3 regions of the Morganella sp. BCCO 40_0007 genome follow, and region 3 is predicted to be linked to each of the others. Evidence: predicted binding sites of a transcription regulator. Region 3 holds the regulator's gene; each other region holds the start of a gene.

Region 1 (6,748 bases), on a different contig from region 3:
GATGAGGGACTGAAGGAGAACAGCGAGGCACCAGGCCTGGCCGATAATCAGTAAACCGCTGAGTACACCCAGCAACATCGAGAGGCGCAACCATCGCCGTGCCGGTGCCGCCTGATGCTTTAACCAGCGGACGAGTTCTGACTGTCTTGATTTATCCATTTTTTCTGTATGCAGGTGATAAGTAAAAATTTGGCTGAAATCAGCAGGATAATGCCATGGTACACGAAAAGGCGCTACAGATATAGCGCCCTGATAATGCTGGATTATTTGTCAGCGAGGCTGTCAAGATAGCGCTCGGCATCCAGTGCGGCCATGCACCCGGTTCCCGCGGAGGTAATCGCCTGGCGGTAGACATGATCCATCACGTCACCGGCGGCAAACACACCCGGCACAGATGTCTGAGTGGCATTGCCGTGTGTGCCGGACTGAACACGGATATAGCCGTTTTCCAGATCCAGATGTCCTTCAAAAATACCGGTATTCGGGCTGTGGCCGATAGCGATAAAGCAGCCCATCACCGGCAGCTCTTCCGTTGCATCACTTTGGGTATCACGCAGACGGACAGCGGTCACGCCCATCTGGTCACCGAGCACTTCATCCAGTGTGCGGTCAGTATGCAGAACGATATTGCCGTTCTGGACTTTGTCCATCAGACGGCTGAACAGTATTTTTTCCGCGCGGAAGCTGTCACGGCGGTGGATCAGATGCACTTCTGACGCGATATTGGAGAGATACAGCGCCTCTTCCACAGCGGTGTTACCGCCGCCGACAACCGCCACTTTCTGGTTACGGTAGAAAAAGCCGTCACAGGTGGCGCAGGCAGACACACCACGGCCTTTGAAGGCTTCTTCTGACGGCAGGCCGATATAACGGGCGGATGCGCCTGTGGCGATAATCAGCGCGTCACAGGTGTAGGTATTTTCCCCGGTCAGGGTAAACGGGCGTTTGCTGAAATCCACTTCCGTGATGTAATCGTTGATGATTTCAGTCTCAAATTTTTCAGCATGCGCCTGCATACGTTCCATCAGGCCCGGTCCGGTCAGACCTTCCGGGTCTCCCGGCCAGTTTTCCACGTCAGTGGTGGTGGTTAACTGACCGCCGACTTCCACCCCGGTAATCAGCACCGGCTTTAAATTCGCCCGTGCCGCATAAACGGCAGCGGTATATCCGGCAGGGCCGGAACCCAGAATAATTAATTTACTGTGTCGGGTTGCGTTCATGAACACCTCATTAACAAAATGGCAAAAAAGCGTGTACAGGATTGTAGGAGAAACGGGGGGTTAAAAAAAGGAATAAAAACGGCAGAGCACAAAATCGAAATGAGCCGGAAATGAGTCGGTTTTCAGGTTATTGTACGAAAAAGTGATTATTCAGAAGATTCCTAAGTTGTTTGAATATCACACCAAAAGCACGCCGTATTTGTCAGCGAAACGTTTTTCTGCCATTTTCTTCAACAGGTTGTTCTGATTTTTGTTCATTTGCTTTGACAATCGGCTGCGCATTTGCGAAAACATCAGTGTAAGAGATTTTTATCCGTCAGGTTAATACATCCTGTTACACCGGCGATGTGTTTGTCCTGATGACGAAGCGTGGTAATTTCAGCTTACGACTACAGCGATAATAATCTGAATGTTCCGGTAAACTGGCGCCGGTTGCGTATTCTTATAATCAGAAATGCAAAGATTAGCCTGAAAACATGTTTTCCGATGCTGATTTTGTTCTGTCAGGTAAGGGAAGTGTTATGGGTGTGGGAAAATAGTAAATAAGAGAGATAACGAGATGATTGATAACAAAAAGCGTCCGGGTAAAGATCTTGACAGAATCGACAGGAATATTCTTAACGAATTGCAGAAAGATGGCCGTATCTCTAACGTCGAACTCTCCAAACGTGTGGGTCTGTCACCGACTCCGTGTCTGGAACGTGTCCGTCGTTTAGAGCGTCAGGGCTTTATCACCGGGTATACCGCACTGCTGAATCCGCACTATCTGGATGCATCTCTGCTGGTATTCGTGGAGATTACCCTTAACCGCGGCGCTCCGGATGTCTTTGAGCAATTCAACACTGCAGTTCAGAAGCTGGAAGAGATTCAGGAATGTCACTTGGTTTCCGGTGATTTTGACTACCTGTTGAAAACTCGTGTGCCGGACATGTCCGCTTACCGCAAACTGCTGGGTGAAACTCTTCTGCGTCTGCCGGGCGTGAATGACACCCGCACCTATGTGGTGATGGAAGAGGTCAAACAAAGTAACCGTCTGGTCATCAAGACCCGTTAATTTGTTTCCTGCGTCATGTGCAAAACGGGATAAATCAGGTACACTCCTGTTTATGCATACAGTTTCAACGCTGAGCTACCCTCAGCGTTGTTCCGTTTTACTGACAGGAAAAACCGGACGTTGCGTCAGGAAATGAGATGAGCCAGGAATATACAGAAGACAAACACATTAAATTCAGAAAAATCAGCAGCGGCCGCCGGTTGCTGGAAGCCGTCCTTATTGTGATCGGGTTGTGCGCCGTCTTTCTGCTGGTTGCCCTTTTATCGTTTAATCCGTCAGACCCGAGCTGGTCCCAGACAAACTGGCATGAGCCGGTGAAAAATCTGGCAGGCAGTATCGGTGCCTGGTTTGCGGATATTCTTTTTTCCGCCTTTGGCATACTGGCTTACACCGTTCCCCCGCTGATGATTCTGGGGTGCTGGTCGGCCTTCCGCAGTAATGAAAATAAAGATTACGTAGACTTTTTCTCACTCTCGATGCGTATCATCGGGGGACTGACCCTTATCCTCTCATCCTGTGCTCTCGCCTCCCTGAATGTGGATGATATGCAGAACTTTGCTGCGGGCGGGGTGATAGGCAGTTTATTCAGTTCGGCGCTGATGCCGTGGTTTAATGCACTCGGCGCGACACTCGCGCTGCTCAGTTTGTGGGCGGTTGGCCTGATGCTGCTGACCGGCTGGTCGTGGATCACTATCGCCGAAAAAACCGGCGCGGCCGTTCTTTCACCGATTACCTTCCTCACCAATCATTCCCGTGACCGTTATGACGACCAGTATGACGATCAATATTACGACGACCGTGAATATGAGGATGATGACGAATACGATGATGACGAAGACGCTGATGAGCAAAAAACGCACAGCAGCATACCGCAAACAGCTGCTGCCGCTGCGGCACTGACTGCCGTTGCGCCTGACAGTGATGCACAGACTCAGACCGCACAGTACCGTGAATACGATGATGAGGATGATGTGTTATTTTCCGCGCCGAATGCGGCGGAACTGGCTAAGCAGACTCATTATGATGATCCCGCTGAAAACACAGACCCGCTGCTGACACCGGAACATCCTGTTTCTGCATTCCCGGAAACCGTGGCTGAACCGGTGGTGCCCGCGGTGCAGCATATCCCCGCACAGGAACCGGCAACAGCGGAACCTGAAAGACAGGAACACACTGAGTCTGCTGCGGATGACGCTGAACACTACCGTTTTGATGTTCCGGACGCTTACCGGACAACGTTTGATCCGAATACGCCGATTCACGTGCCGGATGTTCAGCCTGAACCTGAACCGGCACCGCCGCAATGGGAAAACCCGTATGCAGAAAGCGGCCGCACTGAACCGGTCTTTACGTTCGGTTTACCCGGTTCTGCGGATTTGGATGATAACAGCAGCGCGGCGGCTGCCGCAGCGGCAGCTTTTGGTGCGGCACAGGTCAAACAGGGGCTTGGCCCTGAACTGCCGCGTCCGAACCCGGTGCGTCTTCCGACCCGGCGTGAACTTTACGGCATCCGTATTCCGTCTCAGCGTGATGCGGAACTTGAGCGTCTGCGCCGTGAGCAGGATGAATTTGCGCAGCAGCATCAGCCGGAGCAACCGGCAGCACAGACAGAGCCGGATGAAGACGACGTATTGCAGGCGCGTCTGCGTGATGAGTTTATGACGCAGCAGCGCAGCCGCTATGGTGATGATGATGCGGATATGTCGCCGGCAGCAGAGCCGGAGCAGGCAGTAACTGCCCCGGAAGTCACCGCGGGGACCTCCTCTGCCTTTATCCCTGCGTCGTCCGCCTATCAGACTCCGGTTAATCATCACTCCTTTGCCTCTGTCTCACCGGTGGCGGATGTCCGCACTGTGGCAGCAGAAGACGATGAAGACGAGCAGGAATCTGAGCGCCTTCAGGCTCAGTTTATGCAGATGCAGCAACAACGTTACAGCGGGCAGGCTGATGCGATTTTATCAGATCTGGCCGAACTGAAGGCATTCTCCCCGGTGGACGATCTGGTCGACCCGGAACCGGCAGAGCCGCTGTTTATCCCGACACCGGTCACCGCGCCTGTGGCTGAACCGGCTCCGGTTTATCAGGCACCACAGACGCCGGTACAGAGCGCTGAGCCTGTTGCCGCACCGCAGCAGAATCCGGCACCGGTCAGTTCACAGGAAACACAGTTACAAAAACAGATGGAAGAGAGCCTGTTCCATCCGTTCCTGGTCCGCAATGATCAGCCACTGCCGAAATCCACCACGCCGATGCCGTCTCTTGATTTACTGGCCTCACCATCGGATACCATTGAGCCGGTGGATGAATTCGCTATGGAACAGACTGCACGCCTGATTGAAGCGCGTCTGAATGACTTCCGTATCAAAGCCCGCGTGGTCGGTTATGAACCGGGGCCGGTGATCACCCGTTTTGAACTGGATCTGGCGCCGGGCGTGAAAGCCTCGCGTATTTCTAACCTGTCCCGTGACCTGGCGCGTTCACTCTCCACTGTCGCGGTTCGTGTGGTGGAAGTGATCCCGGGCAAACCGTATGTGGGCCTGGAACTGCCGAACGAAAAACGTCAGACCGTCTATCTGCGTGAAGTGCTGGATTGTGACGAGTTCCGCGACACGCCGTCGCCGCTCTCGGTGGTGCTGGGGAAAGATATCTCCGGTCAGCCGGTGGTGGCAGATCTGGGTAAAATGCCGCATCTGCTGGTTGCCGGTACAACGGGCTCCGGTAAATCAGTCGGCGTAAACGCCATGATTATCAGTATTCTGTATAAAGCGAAACCGGAAGACGTCCGCTTTATCATGATCGACCCGAAAATGCTGGAACTCTCTGTTTATGAAGGCATTCCGCACCTGCTGACCCAGGTGGTAACCGACATGAAAGACGCCGCCAATGCCCTCGGCTGGTGTGTGGCGGAAATGGAGCGACGCTATAAACTGATGTCAGCGCTCGGGGTACGTAACCTCGCGGGTTATAACGAAAAAATTCTGATGGCGGAATCCATGGGACGACCGATTCCGGACCCGTTCTGGAAACCGACAGACAGCATGGAAATGACACATCCGGTTCTGAAAAAAGAGCCGTATATCGTGGTCATGGTGGATGAATTTGCTGACCTGATGATGACCGCCGGTAAAAAAGTGGAAGAACACATTGCCCGTCTGGCGCAGAAAGCTCGTGCAGCAGGTATCCACCTGGTGCTGGCGACACAGCGTCCGTCTGTGGATGTGATCACCGGTCTGATTAAAGCCAACATCCCGACCCGTATCGCCTTTACCGTATCCAGTAAGATTGACTCCCGGACTATCCTCGACCAGGGCGGTGCGGAATCGCTGCTGGGGAACGGGGATATGCTCTATCTGCCGCAGGGGGCTAATGCGCCGCTGCGTGTTCACGGCGCATTTGTCCGTGACCAGGAAGTTCATGATGTGGTGAATGACTGGAAAGCCCGCGGGCGTCCGGAATATATCGATAACATCACCCGTGGCGGTGAGGACGGCGAAGGCGGCAGTTCTGTCAGCGGGGAAGATCTGGATCCGCTGTTCGATCAGGCGGTACAATTCGTCACAGAAAAACAGCGGGTGTCCATTTCCGGTGTCCAGCGTCAGTTCCGGATCGGTTATAACCGGGCGGCACGGATTGTGGAAGAAATGGAAGAACAGGGCATTGTCAGTGAACCGGGCCATAACGGCAACCGTGAAGTCCTGGCTCCGTCCTCAAATAACTTTTAATGACACCGCTGCCTGAAAAGGCGGCGTCTGATTTATCCGAACGCATCATCAGGAATGCATACATGAAAAAGGTGTTTATCACAGCCTGCCTGCTGGCAGGTGCCGCAGTCAGTGCAGCACATGCAGATACCCGCAGTGACCTTCAGTCGCGTCTGGGAAAAGTGAACAGCTTCCATGCGAATTTCGCACAGACCGTCACTGATGCTGACGGTGCACTGGTTCAGGAAGGAACAGGGGATTTATGGGTAAAACGCCCGAACCTGTTTAACTGGCAGATGAGCGCCCCGGATGAAAGCGTACTGGTTTCCGACGGCAAAACACTGTGGTTCTATAACCCGTTTGTTGAGCAGGTCACTGCCACCTGGCTGAAAGATGCCACACAAAACACGCCGTTTATGCTGATCACCCGTAATGATCCGGCAGACTGGCAGCAGTACATGGTGAGTCAGCGCGGTGACAGCTTTGAGCTGAAACCGAAAACCAATAACGGTAATCTGAAATTATTTACTATCACTGTAACTCCGGACGGTATTATTCAGCAGTTTGCCGCCGTTGAGCAGGATGGACAGAAAAGCAGCTATCAGCTCAAAGGTCAGCAGAGTACTGATGTGAATATGAATAAATTCACTTTTACACCGCCGAAGGGGGTTACGCTGGACGATCAGCGTCAATGAGGCGTCAGTGACTAACTTTTCTCTCGATTTTTCGCAAAACGATTATCAGCCTCTGGCCGCCAGAATGCGGCCGGGGAC
Region 2 (6,748 bases), on a different contig from region 3:
GCGGAGCAGACTCAGTTGCCGGCTGAAAAGATGCAGGAAGATGCCCGGCTGTCCAACGAAAACTTACAGGGACTGCGTGATATCTGGGCACGTGTCCGGCAGAACCTGACACCGCGTTCAGCCCTGTTCCGCCACGCCATCCGGATGTCACTGCTGCTGTGTGCCGGTTACGCTATCATTCTGACCTTTGATTTAACCCGCGGTTATTGGATTATGCTGACCAGTCTGTTTGTCTGCCAGCCTAACTACAGCGCCACACGACGCCGCCTGATGCTGCGTATCACCGGGACACTGGCGGGGATACTGATCGGCCTGCCGGTCATGTATTTTGTGCCTTCTTATGAAGGACAGCTTATTCTGATGGTACTGTCCGGACTGATGTTCTTTGTGTTCCGTACCAGTCAGTATGCCCAGGCAACGATATTTATCACCCTGCTGGTGCTGTTCAGTTTCAACCTGCTGGGCGAGGGGTTTGATATCGCGATTCACCGCATTATTGATACCATAATCGGTTGCGGGCTCGCCTGGTTTGCGGTCAGTTATATCTGGCCGGACTGGAAATACCGTCAGCTCCCGCTGGTCATTGACCGTACCATGCAGGCAAACGGCCGCTATCTGGAACAAATACTGCAACAGTATTACAACGGCAAAAGTGACAGCCTGGAATACCGGGTTGCCCGCCGCGATGCGCATATCAGCGACGGGGAATTTGCCTCTGTTGTGGCCAATATATCCTCAGAGCCGAGCAGCTACCGCACATCACAGGATGAAGCATTCCGCCTGCTCTGCCTGAACCATACGCTGCTCAGTTATATTTCCGCTCTCGGTGCCCACCGGACCAAACTCACGGATGACACTATTCTGCGTCTGCTGAACGACGCCATCCGTTATATCGAGACAGCTCTGCAAAAAGGACACCGGGAAGAGTTGCGGATTCAGGCGATTGCGGATGCACTGGCACAGCGTCTGGATAAATGTACCGGTGATAACCACAGTACCGAGCAGTTGGTACTGGAACAAATCCGTCTGTTACTCGGTCTGACACCGGACATTACCGGGCTTATCCGGCAGATAAATGACAAAGAGCAAGCTCTGCCGCCGGCCACCGGACGGTTCCGCCGCAAAAAAAACATTGCGGCGGATGATACGCAGAACGGATAATCCCGGCCCGGGGACGGTAACATTCCCCGGGATGGCCATACCGGTTAATTCAGCCTGCCGTGCCAGTGGATAAGATCCTCACGCAGTGCCTTCGGCAATACTGCACTGTGACACCCCTCAATCGCCCCCGCGATGGCGAACAGTAATTTCAGCTCATTCTGCGGCCGGGCTTTGACCTTCAGGAAACTGGCTTTGGCCCCCAGCAGATAGAGATCATCCACCCGGCGGATACCCGCCTGCCACAAGCGGCGTTCCAGGGCCCTGTCCACATTAGGCAGATCTTTAATCCGTGACGGCAACTGCTGCCGTGACTGTGCATGCGCCCGGGCATGCAGGTAGGTCTGGTAAAAAAGGAACTCACACTGCTGGGGACACTGCCATACCGCATCCGGTACACGGTAATAATTAATCCGCATCGGCAGGATCCGCTTGGGATAAGTGAACCGGTCGCTCAGATCCAGCCGGCAGAATAATTCCCGGGTGGCTTCTGTACTTTTCAGCCAGAGCTGGCTGTTGGCTATCAGCGCGAAAGTGACCCGGTCGATGGATAATCCCATACACCCGAATTGTGATTTCAGACGTATACGGCCGAACGGTTGTGTGCTGTGTTGAAGACGATCAAACTGAACATCTGACAATTTCAAATAATCCTTCATATTATCAGTCCTTTGAAAGCAGGTTAAACGTATCGTTGTGTCATTCCCTGACTGAGCTCAGCTGTCGCCACAAAATAAGGAATGTTTCCCCGATTGCCAACGATAAATTCGTATTTGTGTCCGGCAAACCTGAATTTTGCGAGTTGTATGGAAAAAATTTACTTGATCTGAGCGAAATTGGATTATACTGTATACATATACAGTATCACTATGTGAGGTTAACTATGCGCCAGCAGGCAACCCGGGAATACTTCCCTGTAACACCGGCATCCGTGTCACCCGCTCCTGCGGGGGAAAGCCGTCAGGACGGAATGGTCAGCGAACTGGTTTATCGCAATAATGATATCGTTCTGACTCATATTCTGCTTCCTTTATTACGTCAGCTTGCCGGGGAATCCCGCTGGCTGTTATGGCTCTCACCGGGGGCAAAACTTAACCGCAGCTGGTTATCCCAGAACCATCTGCCGGGTGATAAAGTAATGCAGTTGTCCCGTATTCAGGAAATCAACAGTGTTGCCGCAATGGAGAAAGCACTGGCCAGCGGTAATTACAGTGTGGTTCTGGGCTGGCTGCCGGTGCTGACTGAGCAGGAAAATATCCGGTTACAGCGCGCTGCGGAACAGGGCAGTTGTCTCGGCTTTATTATGCGTCCCCGGGAATGGCATCATGCGAATACCCCTGTCGCACGACAACTGAATACCTTACAAATTCATTCTTTCCCTTATCATTGAGGAAAATTAAGAATATTCTCAGTCTTTTTTACAAGCCCGTATCATTTGCTCTGCTTCATTAATAAAATTGCACTATTTCAACGCGTTAAGTCAAATATCCAAAGAAATTGACTATTTTGTATGTTTATGAATCAGTACAGTTTTTTACATTTTTTTAGTCGAATTCTGCCGGACAGGCTTGTAACTTTTAAAGTTCGCTGTAGACTTTACACCGTTAAGGTAGTGCTTAAAATTCCCTGTTGGGAGCTATTTGCTAAATAGTGCACATAATCCCTGACTATTTTTAAAAACCAAAGGCAAAAATAAGGCTATTTAAGCCAGAGCCAATTTGGATGATAACGAGGCGTAAAATGAAAAAGACAGCTATCGCAGTAGCAGTGGCAGTGGCAGCTTTCGCAAGCGTTGCGCAGGCAGCTCCAAAAGACAATACCTGGTATGCCGGTGGTAAATTAGGTTGGTCCCAGTATCAGAATACCGGTACCGGTAACGTTTTCGGTGGTGAAAACTTAGGTAATACTGGTCCTACTCATAAAGATCAGCTCGGCGCTGGTGCATATGTTGGTTTCCAGCATAACCAGTACATGGGCTTTGAATTAGGTTATGACTGGTTAGGTCGTATGCCTTACAAAGGCGACGGTAACAACGGCGCATTCAAAGCACAGGGTGTTCAGCTGACTACCAAACTGAGCTATCCGGTAATGGATGACTTAGACGTTTATACCCGTCTGGGTGCAATGGTATGGCGCGCAGATGCAACAGCATCTCACAACGGTGTTCGTTATAAAGACAACGATACCGGTGTTTCCCCGCTGTTCGCACTGGGTACTGAGTATGCAATCACCCGTGATATCGCAGCTCGTTTAGAGTATCAGTGGATCAACAACATCGGTGATGTTGAATCAACTATGGCACGTCCGGATAACGGCATGCTGAGCGTTGGTGTTGCTTACCGTTTCGGCCAGGATGAAGTTGCTGCACCAGTTGCAGAACCAGCTCCGGTTGTTGCACCAGTTGTTGAGAACAAACGTTTCACCCTGCGTTCAGACGTTCTGTTCAACTTCAACAAATCTACTCTGAAAGCTGAAGGTCAGGAAGCTCTGAACCAGCTGTTCAACGAACTGGCGTCAATCGATCCGACTCAGGGCAACGTCCTGGTTATCGGTTACACTGACCGCATCGGTTCACAGAACTACAACCTGCCACTGTCTCAGAAACGTGCACAGAGCGTTGTAGATTACCTGGTAGCTAAAGGCATCCCTGCCGGCAGCATCCGTGCAGAAGGCCGCGGTAAAGAAGATCCTGTCACTGGCAACAAATGTGACAACATCAAACAGCGCGCTGCTCTGATCGAATGTCTGGCACCAGACCGTCGTGTTGAAATCGAAATCCAGGGTGTAACTGAACAAGTTTCTCAGCCTGCTCAGTAAGTTCTGATTCGGTTGCATGATGCGATTCGTTTGCACAATGCAATGAATTATATAAACCCCATCTCCGGATGGGGTTTATTTTTTGTCCGTTCCCAGCAGGCTTTGCAAATCTTCTTTCAGCGATGTCATCTTCGTCGCGTACTTTTCTTTGCGCTCCGCATCTTCCAGTAACTGCACAATCGTTTCCGACAGCGTACTGCCCCGCCGCTGTGATAAGGCAGACAACCGCTGCCAGACCAGAAATTCCAGATCAACCGATTTTTTACGGGTATGCTGCTGTTCAGCATTAAAATGACGCTTGCGCCGCGCACGGATAGTCTGGCTCATTCTGTTCACCAGTGCCGGAGACATATGCTTTTGTATCCAGCCGGTGACTTTCGCCGGATGTGATTCCAGTTTCAGTAACTGCGCCACCACCTCCTCTTCCCGGCTTTTTTCCGTATAACGGGTAATCGCTTCACCTTCACGGTATTTTTTGACCAGATAAGCCCACTTCCAGCCACATTCAAGATTCTCTAGTTGCTGATATTTCATGATTTTTCTCGGTGACAGGGTAACACTGACATAAGCATAGCAATATTCCCTGTAAAAAACCGCCCCCCGGCACAATTCTTTCCTGTCAGCACGGGTAAAAATAAACGCCGCGAGGATAGCTATCCGGCCTGCTTACGCGCTACAATGTCCCGCTATTTTCGTTACTATTCAAAGGCGGTGCTGATAACCGCACACTGCGGAGAGCACCAGATCCTGCCGCAACAATTAAATCCGACATTATCAAAAAGCAGACAATACCGAGTGAATATTAAACAGTTGACCTGGCAGGCATTACTGCCTGATGAAAACAGTTACCGCACCCTCCTGGAAACCGCATCTGAACTGCCTGCCCGGCAGGCGGATATCGTGCAGCCGCGCTTACAGGAAAGTTTGTCACTTTTCAGTCATCCGGCGGCAAAACGCCGTTTTATGCTGGTGAAAAGTGACGAAAGTGAGTGCTATCTGGATACGATAGCGCAGTTACTGCCGCCGGAAGTCAAAGTCCGGCAGAAACACACCATGGGCGGTGAATACCACTTTGATAATCACAGGTTTGTCTTTACCCCTGCGGATAACGGCCATTTCAGTGCTGTACAGCCGTTTGCTGTCTGTGACTGGACAGAGCCTGAGCAATTGTTCGGCCAGGTCTATACCCATCACCAGCACGTTCAGTTGCAGCCCGGCATTATTCATCAGGTCAATGGCGGCTTTCTGATCATGTCACTGCGCAGTCTGCTCGCACAGCCGCTGATGTGGCTGCGCTTAAAGCAGATGGTCTGCGCACAGCGCTTTGACTGGCTTGCACACTCAGAACAACATCCGCTGCCGTTCCCGGCTGACAGTATGCCGCTCGACCTGCGTGTCATCGTGGTTGGTGATCGCCTGAGCCTGGATGAGTTTATGCTGTCCGAACCGGAACTGAGCGAAGAAGCCCTTTATGGTGAATATGAATTTGATTATCAGCTGGAAGAAACGGATCAGCTGACTACCTGGTGTCAGTTTATCAACGGCCTGCTGAAACAGAATCAGCTGCCGCCGCTCAGTGCTGACGGCTGGTATGAGCTGCTCTGTCAGGGCATGCGTTTTCAGGAAGATAAAAAAGCCTTGCCGCTCGACCTGACATGGCTGACGACTCTGCTGCGCGATGCCGCGACTCTGCTGCCCGCAGAGACCATCACCGCGGAAGCTCTGCGCAAAATTAAAGATAACCGCAGCTGGCGGCACGGCTATCTGGCCGACCGCGGGCTGGATGAAATTCTTCAGGGTCAGGTTTATATCCAGACCCAGGGCAGTACTGTCGGCCAGATCAACGGTTTATCCGTTCTCCAGTATCCGGGACACCCGGACGCGACCGGTGAACCTTCGCGTATCACTTGTGTGGCACATATCGGTGATGGTGAGTTTGTTGATGTCGAACGTAAATCAGAGCTTGGCGGCAATATTCACGCCAAAGGCATGATGATTATGCAGGCTTATCTGATTGCCGAACTCAAACTGGAGCAGCCGTTCCCGTTCTCCACCTCCGTGGTGTTTGAACAATCCTATGGCGAAGTGGATGGTGACAGTGCCTCACTGGCGGAACTGTGCGCGCTGATCAGTGCCCTCTCCTGGCAGCCGGTTGACCAGCAGATTGCAGTAACCGGCTCTGTCGATCAGTTCGGGTTTGTGCAGGCCATCGGCGGCGTGAATGAGAAAATCGAAGGCTTCTTCCGTCTGTGTCAGGCCAGAGGGCTGACCGGTAAGCAGGGTGTGATTATCCCGTCCTCAAATGAGCGTCATCTGGTGCTGGCAGATGATGTGGTTAATGCGGTACGTCAGGGTGAATTCCATATATGGACGGCAGCTCATGTTTCACAGGCAGCCTCACACCTGATGAATATGCCGTATTATGAAGAAGAAAGTAATCCGTCCGGAGAACACTTGTTAGCTATAATTCAGGATCGGATTTTCCTGGCAAATAATCAGGATAAACCGAGAAGTTCGTGGTTTTCCCGCTGGTGGAAATAGCACATTTTTTATCTGATCGGACTTGTTCAGCGTACAAGTGTAAGCTATTGTGTAGCCTATCTGTTAAACAAGGCAAAGATTGAGTTATGGTCGCAAAACAAGAATCCTACACAAAGCAAGAACTTGAAGCCTCAGGACGGGGTGAACTCTTTGGTGAAAACGGACCACCACTGCCGTCCGGCAATATGCTGATGATGGATCGCGTCATTAAAATGAGCGAAACCGGTGGTCA
Region 3 (6,748 bases):
TACACCGGCACCAGGGTGATAGGCCGCGAGTCACCGCGCAGCATAGCCTGAAGTGTCATCGACAGTGTGCCGGTTTTCGGTTCCAGCAGACGGCCGGTACGGGAACGGCCACCTTCGACAAAGTATTCGATGGAATAACCGCGTGAGAACAGTTCACTCAGGTACTCACGGAAAACGGTGGAGTACAGCTTGTTGCCTTTGAAACTGCGGCGGATAAAGAACGCGCCGAGGCGGCGGAAAATCGGTCCCGCCGGCCAGAAATTGAGGTTAATCCCGGCCGCAATGTGCGGCGGAACCAGCCCCTGATGATAGAGCACATAAGAGAGCAGCAGGTAGTCCATATGGCTGCGGTGGCAGGGCACATATACTATCTCGTGGCCGTCCTGTGCCAGCTGACGTACCCGCTCGGCATTATGGACATTCAGTCCCTGATACAGACGGTTCCAGGTCCAGCTGAGGACACGGTCGGCCACACGCAGGGCATCATAAGTAAAGTTAGCAGCCACTTCGTTCATCATTGAAACGGCATTCTGACGTGCCTTTTCAATGGTGATTTTTTTGGCTTTAGCCTCATCTTCAACCGCTTTTTCAATCGCTTTGGATTTCAGCAGTTTACTGAACAATTCCTGGCGTACCGGCAGTTTCGGGCCGATAGCGGCCATGCGCTGGCGGGAGAAGTGAATACGCGCGACACGGGCCAGTTTATTGGCGATAATAGTGTCAGTACCGTGTTCAGAGGCCATTGCACCCATGGACACCGGCTGTGAGAACCGGACAAAACTGTCACGTCCCAGCCAGAGCACGGCGAAAAATTTCTGGATCCCGTTTAACAGACGTAAATGCGGAACACCGTGGTGCCCTTCGCGGCCCGGTGAGCGTCCGAACATCACGGAAACCGGCAGCATCTGAATATCCAGTGACGGATTATTGCGGTGCAAATCCAGGTAGGCGTGGAAAATATTGACGGAATCTTTACGCGGATTCAGGGAGTAATAACTGAACACCCGCGGGCCGTCATCAATAAAGACATAGCCCGGTAATGTGGTATTACCGATGACATTATCTTCCAGCGGGTCAGGCATTCCCTGTGCGAGACACTGGCGGCGCAGTGTCAGCAGATCCGCCTTAGAGTGATAAGGAAGAACATAGAGTGTCGGACGTTGTGTATCCAGCCCCAGTTCACTGACCGGATCCGTCGGGATCGGCTTGCTTTTTACCAATAGTTTTAATGGTAAATTCAATACGTTATAGTATATTTTACGCCAAAGTGACATAAATGTATGAAGCCTCTTGTTGACAATTCGTCTTCAGCATACCAGAAAGGCGAAGCCAGATCTGTGTTGCGTCAGCAATAAAATCACGGAAAAACGGCGGCAGTCAGCCAGATAATCAGATTATTAACAGTGACGGAAATGAAGAAAAATACCGGATTTACACGATTAATTAAAGCGGCAGGTTATTCAAAAAAGGGACTCACAGCAGCATGGAAAAATGAAGCAGCTATCCGCCAGGAGTTACTGACGCTGATCCCGGCCGTCATTATTGCGTTTGCTTTCTCTTTTACGGCGGTTGAGCGGGTTCTGCTGATCGGTTCGGTGGTGCTGGTGGTGGTCATTGAACTCATCAACAGCGCGATTGAGGCGGTGGTTGACCGCATCGGCACGGAATATCACGAACTGTCCGGGCGCGCGAAAGATATGGGCTCCGCGGCGGTACTGGTTGCCACATTACTGGGGCTGTTTATCTGGATTATGCTGTTTGTCAGCTGGTTCTCCCGCCTCTGATAGACGATTTTTTGTGAAACCTGCGGCGTAACACGTATTTTCCTCATGTTGTGGTTTCCAATCCCGGAATACCTGTATATACTCACAGTCTGACTGTATAAACAAACAGGGGGCGAAATGAAAGCACTGACGGCACGGCAGCAACAGGTCTATGACCTTGTTCGTGACCATATTTCGCAGACGGGCATGCCACCGACGCGTGCAGAAATTGCGGCACGCCTGGGTTTTCGTTCTCCGAATGCGGCGGAAGAGCATCTGAAAGCCCTGGCGCGTAAAGGCGTCATTGAGATTGTTTCCGGGGCATCCCGGGGCATCCGTCTGCTTCTGGAAGAAGAAGAGGATGAAGGTTTACCATTAATCGGCCGTGTGGCTGCGGGTGAGCCTTTATTAGCACAGGAACATATCGAAAGTCATTACCGGGTTGACCCGATGCTGTTTAAACCCAGCGCAGATTTTCTGCTGCGGGTAAATGGTATGTCAATGAAAGATATCGGTATTATGGACGGTGACTTACTTGCGGTGCATAAAACCCAGGACGTACATAACGGCCAGGTGGTGGTTGCCCGTATTGAAGATGAAGTCACGGTCAAACGGTTTAAGAAAGTGGGCAGCAAGATTGAGCTGCATGCTGAAAACGAGGAATTCAGCCCGATCGTGGTGGATTTACGGGAACAAAACTTTACTGTCGAAGGTCTGGCGGTGGGTGTGATCCGTAATAACGACTGGCACTGATTTCCGGGATATCCGTCTGAAAACGGTATCCGCTTAAAAACCACAGTATACCGGAGACGGTTACTGTGGTTTTTGTTTTTCAGCGCCCGCGTTTGCGCGGCTCATCATGTTTATGGTCATGCAGACATTTATCTCTGCGGGTACAGGATTCGATATCATAACAAGGACGGCAGTACCCGTGTGCCTCAATCACACTGTGGCGGATATGAAACTGTGCGGCATCCGCCAGCTGACTGATTTGTGAATCAATCGCCTCACCATCCCGCTCTGTCACACTATTACAGCGATCGCAGATAAACAGTACGGAAGTATGGCTGGGTTTATCAAAATGCGGGCACATCACAAAGCTGTTTGTGGACTCAATTTTATGAATAAACCCCTGCTCCAGCAGAAACTCCAGACCGCGGTAGATTGTCGGCGGTTTTGCCTGTGGTTCTGTTTCGCGCAGCAGATCCAGCAGTTCATAAGCGCTGATAGCACCGGGCTGACCGGCAATCAGTTGCAGAATGGATTTTCGCTGAGAAGTCATGCGTACACTGCGTGACAGACACAGCGCCTCTGCTTTTTTTAATACAGTTTGAATATCAACAGGTTGCATGACATCACCTTCCGCTAATCAATAAATATATGAACAGCCCACTCTAACATGAATTCCGGCAGAATAACTGTTATCCGCGCTATTTTGTCAAAAAAGGGGTGCCAATTCAGGGCAAATTATGGTGAATTGTTGGTGCGAACACATAAAGAGCACATGATAATAAAACGGAGTCCTGAATGAGTATCGAAACGGTTCGTGCCTGGTTTGGCACGCATGCCCCGGATGTCACGATTATTGAAACTGCACAGCCGACCGCGACGGTCACCCAGGCTGCGGAAGTTCACGGTGTCCGCCCCGGCCAGATCTGTAAAACACTGTCTTTTAAGCTGACGGATGATAACGCTATTCTGATTGTAATGGCGGGGGATGCCCGGCTGGATAATAAAAAATTCAAAACACAATTCGGCTGTAAGGCCAAAATGCTGAATGCGGAAGAGGTGATGCACTTTACCGGCCATCCGGTCGGCGGCGTCTGTCCGTTCGGGTTATCTGTACCACTGACGGTTTATGCGGATCATTCACTTCGTGAGTATGACACGGTATTACCGGCTGCGGGTTCGGCTAATTCTGCTGTCCGGCTGACACCCGAGCGGCTGGCGGAGCTGACAAACGCGCAGTGGCTGGATGTCACGACGCTGCCGGTATAAACCAGACCGGCATGCAGCGCCACATCAGCGGCGCTGCATCATGTCAGTGTTCAGGCGGACGGAAATCCGGTTCTGTATTCACACCGGCGTCGGTACTGCCGGTGTGCCCGTTCTCATCAGGCAGATGGTGGCGGGTAAAGAAAAGCAGGCTGTCTTCTATAAAGTAATAAGGTGAGACACCGAAGACCTGAGAGATCCTCAGTATGATTTCCAGTGAAATTTTAGTGCTGCCGATTTCATAGCGGGAGATTTGCTGTTGTGATACACCAATCAGGTTACCCAGTTCTGTCGATGTGACACCGGTGATCCTGCGTATTTTCCGGATTTGCCCGCCGATGATCTTGTACATTTCGTTAATGCTGGTGTTCAGGTTACTATCTGTTTTATTGCTCATTATCATCTGTCAGTCTGGTTAAACAATAACATATTAATGTTTGTCAAATTAAAATTTATTCTTCATCACAACCAATTTCATCAAAAAAATAATTAACATTAATATTCAGTATGTCCGCGAGCATTAATAGTTTATCCAGAGGAATTAAGCTCGCTCCCGTTTCATAGCGGGATAATTGCTGTTGTGAGATATTAATTTTTATTGAAAGCTCTTTACCTGTCAGACAGTTTTTTAGCCTCTGACATTTTATTCTGCCGCCAATAAACATTGCCAACTCATATTTATCATATATTGTCATAAATTATGAAGATAAATGGTTGTCATTAATAATATTGAAATTTAACTTGACGTATTTGTTTCCTCAAATGGTTTCTTTAAAAAGTATAATCGATACCCTTTTAATATGTAATAGATACAAAAAATCAACAAACACGAAACAATAAGAACGAAAATACGATATGGAAGCACGATAACCTCAGCTATTTCATATTGTTATAAAGAATACCCGGTTTTTAACATCTTACATGAATGATGAGTAAGGGGAATATTCTGATATTTAGTCGGGATTATACCTAATATAAAGATATTGATGCTGGTTTTGAGTTGAAAATGGTTAAATTAACTGCCTTTTCATACTTTGGCGGAATGGCAGACAGGGCGTAAGTGTGATTGCGGTCTTACAACATTGCAGGTGATAGTTTGTTAAATTCCCGGACGGCATTATGAGAAAAGAAAAAGACAAAAATATCTGAATGTTTCTGTAAAATACATAAATCAGGCTGGTAATTCTTGTCAGTAATTGTATTAATGTGTAATTTTATATTTACTTATAAAATAAGTAACGTCCGGGTTACTGACCGCCTTATTTAATAATAAAATGACGTTTGATTATAATTTCATTGTATAACGAAATATATAACATTATTTTTCTTTTAATTCACGGGGTTAGTTATTGATGGTAGTTGTAAAAAACAACAATAACGTGTATTTTTTGCTGTCGGAAGATGATGAGTGAAGTTCAACGATATGCGGAATTTATTGTTTTTGTTGTTAGTTATTGTGTTATTAGGGCCGTTGGGTATTGATCTTTATTTACCGGCTATTCCGGCTATTGCAAAAGGGCTGGGCAGCAGTGAGTCATTGATTCAGTCAACTATCTCGTTGTTTATCCTTATATTAGGTGCGGGTCAGCTGATTTCCGGTTATCTTGCGGATAAATTCGGCCGCAGACCGATGGCGATGGCGGGGATGGTATTGTATATCGCCGGTTCCCTGACCGCGGCATTTGCCGTTACTCCGGCGATGTTTATTGCTTCCCGGTTAATCCAGGGGGCGGGGGTCTGCTGTACCTCGGTGGTGGCGTTTACCTGTGTCCGGGACTGCTTTAACGGCAATGAAGCAGCGCGTGCATTTGGCTTTTTAAACGGCACCCTGAATATTGTACCGGCGCTGGCGCCACTGCTGGGCGGTATTATGGCGGAGTATTACGGCTGGCGGGTTCCTTTTGGTTTTCTGGCTCTCTATGCCTTTATTCTGCTGATTCTGACGGCAAAATATCTGCCGGAAACCCGGCCCGAAGGCAGTTTGCAGCATAAAGCTAATCCGCTGAAGAGCCTTGCTTCCGTATTATTTAATAAGCGGTTTTTAATATTTTCACTGGTGAATGCCGGGACGATGGGGATGGTATTAACCTATGTCTCGCTTGCACCGGCGGTGCTGATGGGGGATGCGGCACTCAGCCCGTTGCAGTTTTCGGTTGTGTTCGGCGCTAACGGCTTCTGGATCATGGGGATCAGTATGATCGCCAACCGGGTGATACGTAAAGCCGGGCGTCCGGTTTGTCTGGTATCCGGCGGCGTTCTGATGGCTCTGGGGTGTGCTGCTCTGGCACTGAGCCCGGTGCTGTTCTCCGCACAAATACAGAGTCACTGGCTGATTTACATGCTGCCGGTGGCCGCGGCCTGCGCAGGGCTGGCATTTATTATGGGTCCGGCTACCAGTTATGCTCTGGAACCTTATTCTGATAATGCCGGTGTCGCCTCTTCACTGGTCGGTTTTATGCAGATGGCGGGTGGTGCGGTGCTGACGCTGGTTGCTATCGCATCTCCGCTGCCACCGAAAACAGCGCTTGCCGTCACTATGCTGTGCGGTGCCCTGCTGGCATGGAATGCGTACCGGGTGAGTAAAAACGAGAGTCACGATTCATAACATCAGTCCCCGGCCAATATTCCCCGGAACAGTCTTCCGGGGAGTATTTTTTCGTTTTACCAATGATAAGAATAATTCAGACCAGCCTGAGCTGCGTCATTAGTATAATCTGTCTGATGCCAGCCGATATTTATACCTATTGCAGAGTTTGCCGTCACATTCACATTAACTTCAGCATAAGCATAAGCATACGGTTTCACATTGCGTGAATCGCCGTTATCAAATGCATAAGTCCCGAGGTAATTTACCCGGCTGGTAAATGCATCACGCTGATTACTGAGGTTAATATCAATTCCGGCACCGCCATAGAGATAAATATCCGGTGTCAAAGCCTGCCGTATATCGATACCGGTACGTAAATCGGTACTTTTATTTCCCATCCGGC

The links. The regulator LexA, encoded in region 3, represses DNA repair genes until DNA is damaged. The targets are predictions, from matches to a motif close to TNCTGTATGTACATACAGNA.
Region 1: the regulator LexA is predicted to act here: its motif matches at 2,319-2,338, upstream of R5268_RS03020 (DNA translocase FtsK 4TM domain-containing protein).
Region 2: the regulator LexA is predicted to act here: its motif matches at 2,003-2,022, upstream of sulA (SOS-induced cell division inhibitor SulA).

Annotation. Positions count from the first base shown of each region.
Region 1 covers NZ_JAVBIN010000002.1:212,583-219,330, reverse strand. The annotation lists gene cydD (heme ABC transporter permease/ATP-binding protein CydD) at 1-159, opposite strand, end outside; gene trxB (thioredoxin-disulfide reductase) at 264-1,220, opposite strand; gene lrp (leucine-responsive transcriptional regulator Lrp) at 1,780-2,274, shown strand; gene R5268_RS03020 (DNA translocase FtsK 4TM domain-containing protein) at 2,412-5,996, shown strand; gene lolA (outer membrane lipoprotein chaperone LolA) at 6,059-6,670, shown strand; gene R5268_RS03010 (replication-associated recombination protein A) at 6,678-6,748, shown strand, end outside.
Region 2 covers NZ_JAVBIN010000002.1:138,051-144,798, forward strand. The annotation lists gene yccS (YccS family putative transporter) at 1-1,161, shown strand, start outside; gene R5268_RS02730 (TfoX/Sxy family DNA transformation protein) at 1,206-1,817, opposite strand; gene sulA (SOS-induced cell division inhibitor SulA) at 2,042-2,548, shown strand; gene ompA (porin OmpA) at 2,899-3,975, shown strand; gene matP (macrodomain Ter protein MatP) at 4,051-4,509, opposite strand; gene R5268_RS02750 (Lon protease family protein) at 4,771-6,516, shown strand; gene fabA (bifunctional 3-hydroxydecanoyl-ACP dehydratase/trans-2-decenoyl-ACP isomerase) at 6,603-6,748, shown strand, end outside.
Region 3 covers NZ_JAVBIN010000016.1:17,718-24,465, forward strand. The annotation lists gene plsB (glycerol-3-phosphate 1-O-acyltransferase PlsB) at 1-1,274, opposite strand, end outside; gene R5268_RS17760 (diacylglycerol kinase) at 1,413-1,784, shown strand; gene lexA (transcriptional repressor LexA) at 1,902-2,516, shown strand; gene zur (zinc uptake transcriptional repressor Zur) at 2,596-3,114, opposite strand; gene R5268_RS17775 (YbaK/EbsC family protein) at 3,291-3,761, shown strand; gene R5268_RS17780 (helix-turn-helix domain-containing protein) at 3,805-4,155, opposite strand; gene R5268_RS17785 (helix-turn-helix domain-containing protein) at 4,211-4,453, opposite strand; gene R5268_RS17790 (multidrug effflux MFS transporter) at 5,182-6,363, shown strand; gene R5268_RS17795 (autotransporter domain-containing protein) at 6,420-6,748, opposite strand, start outside.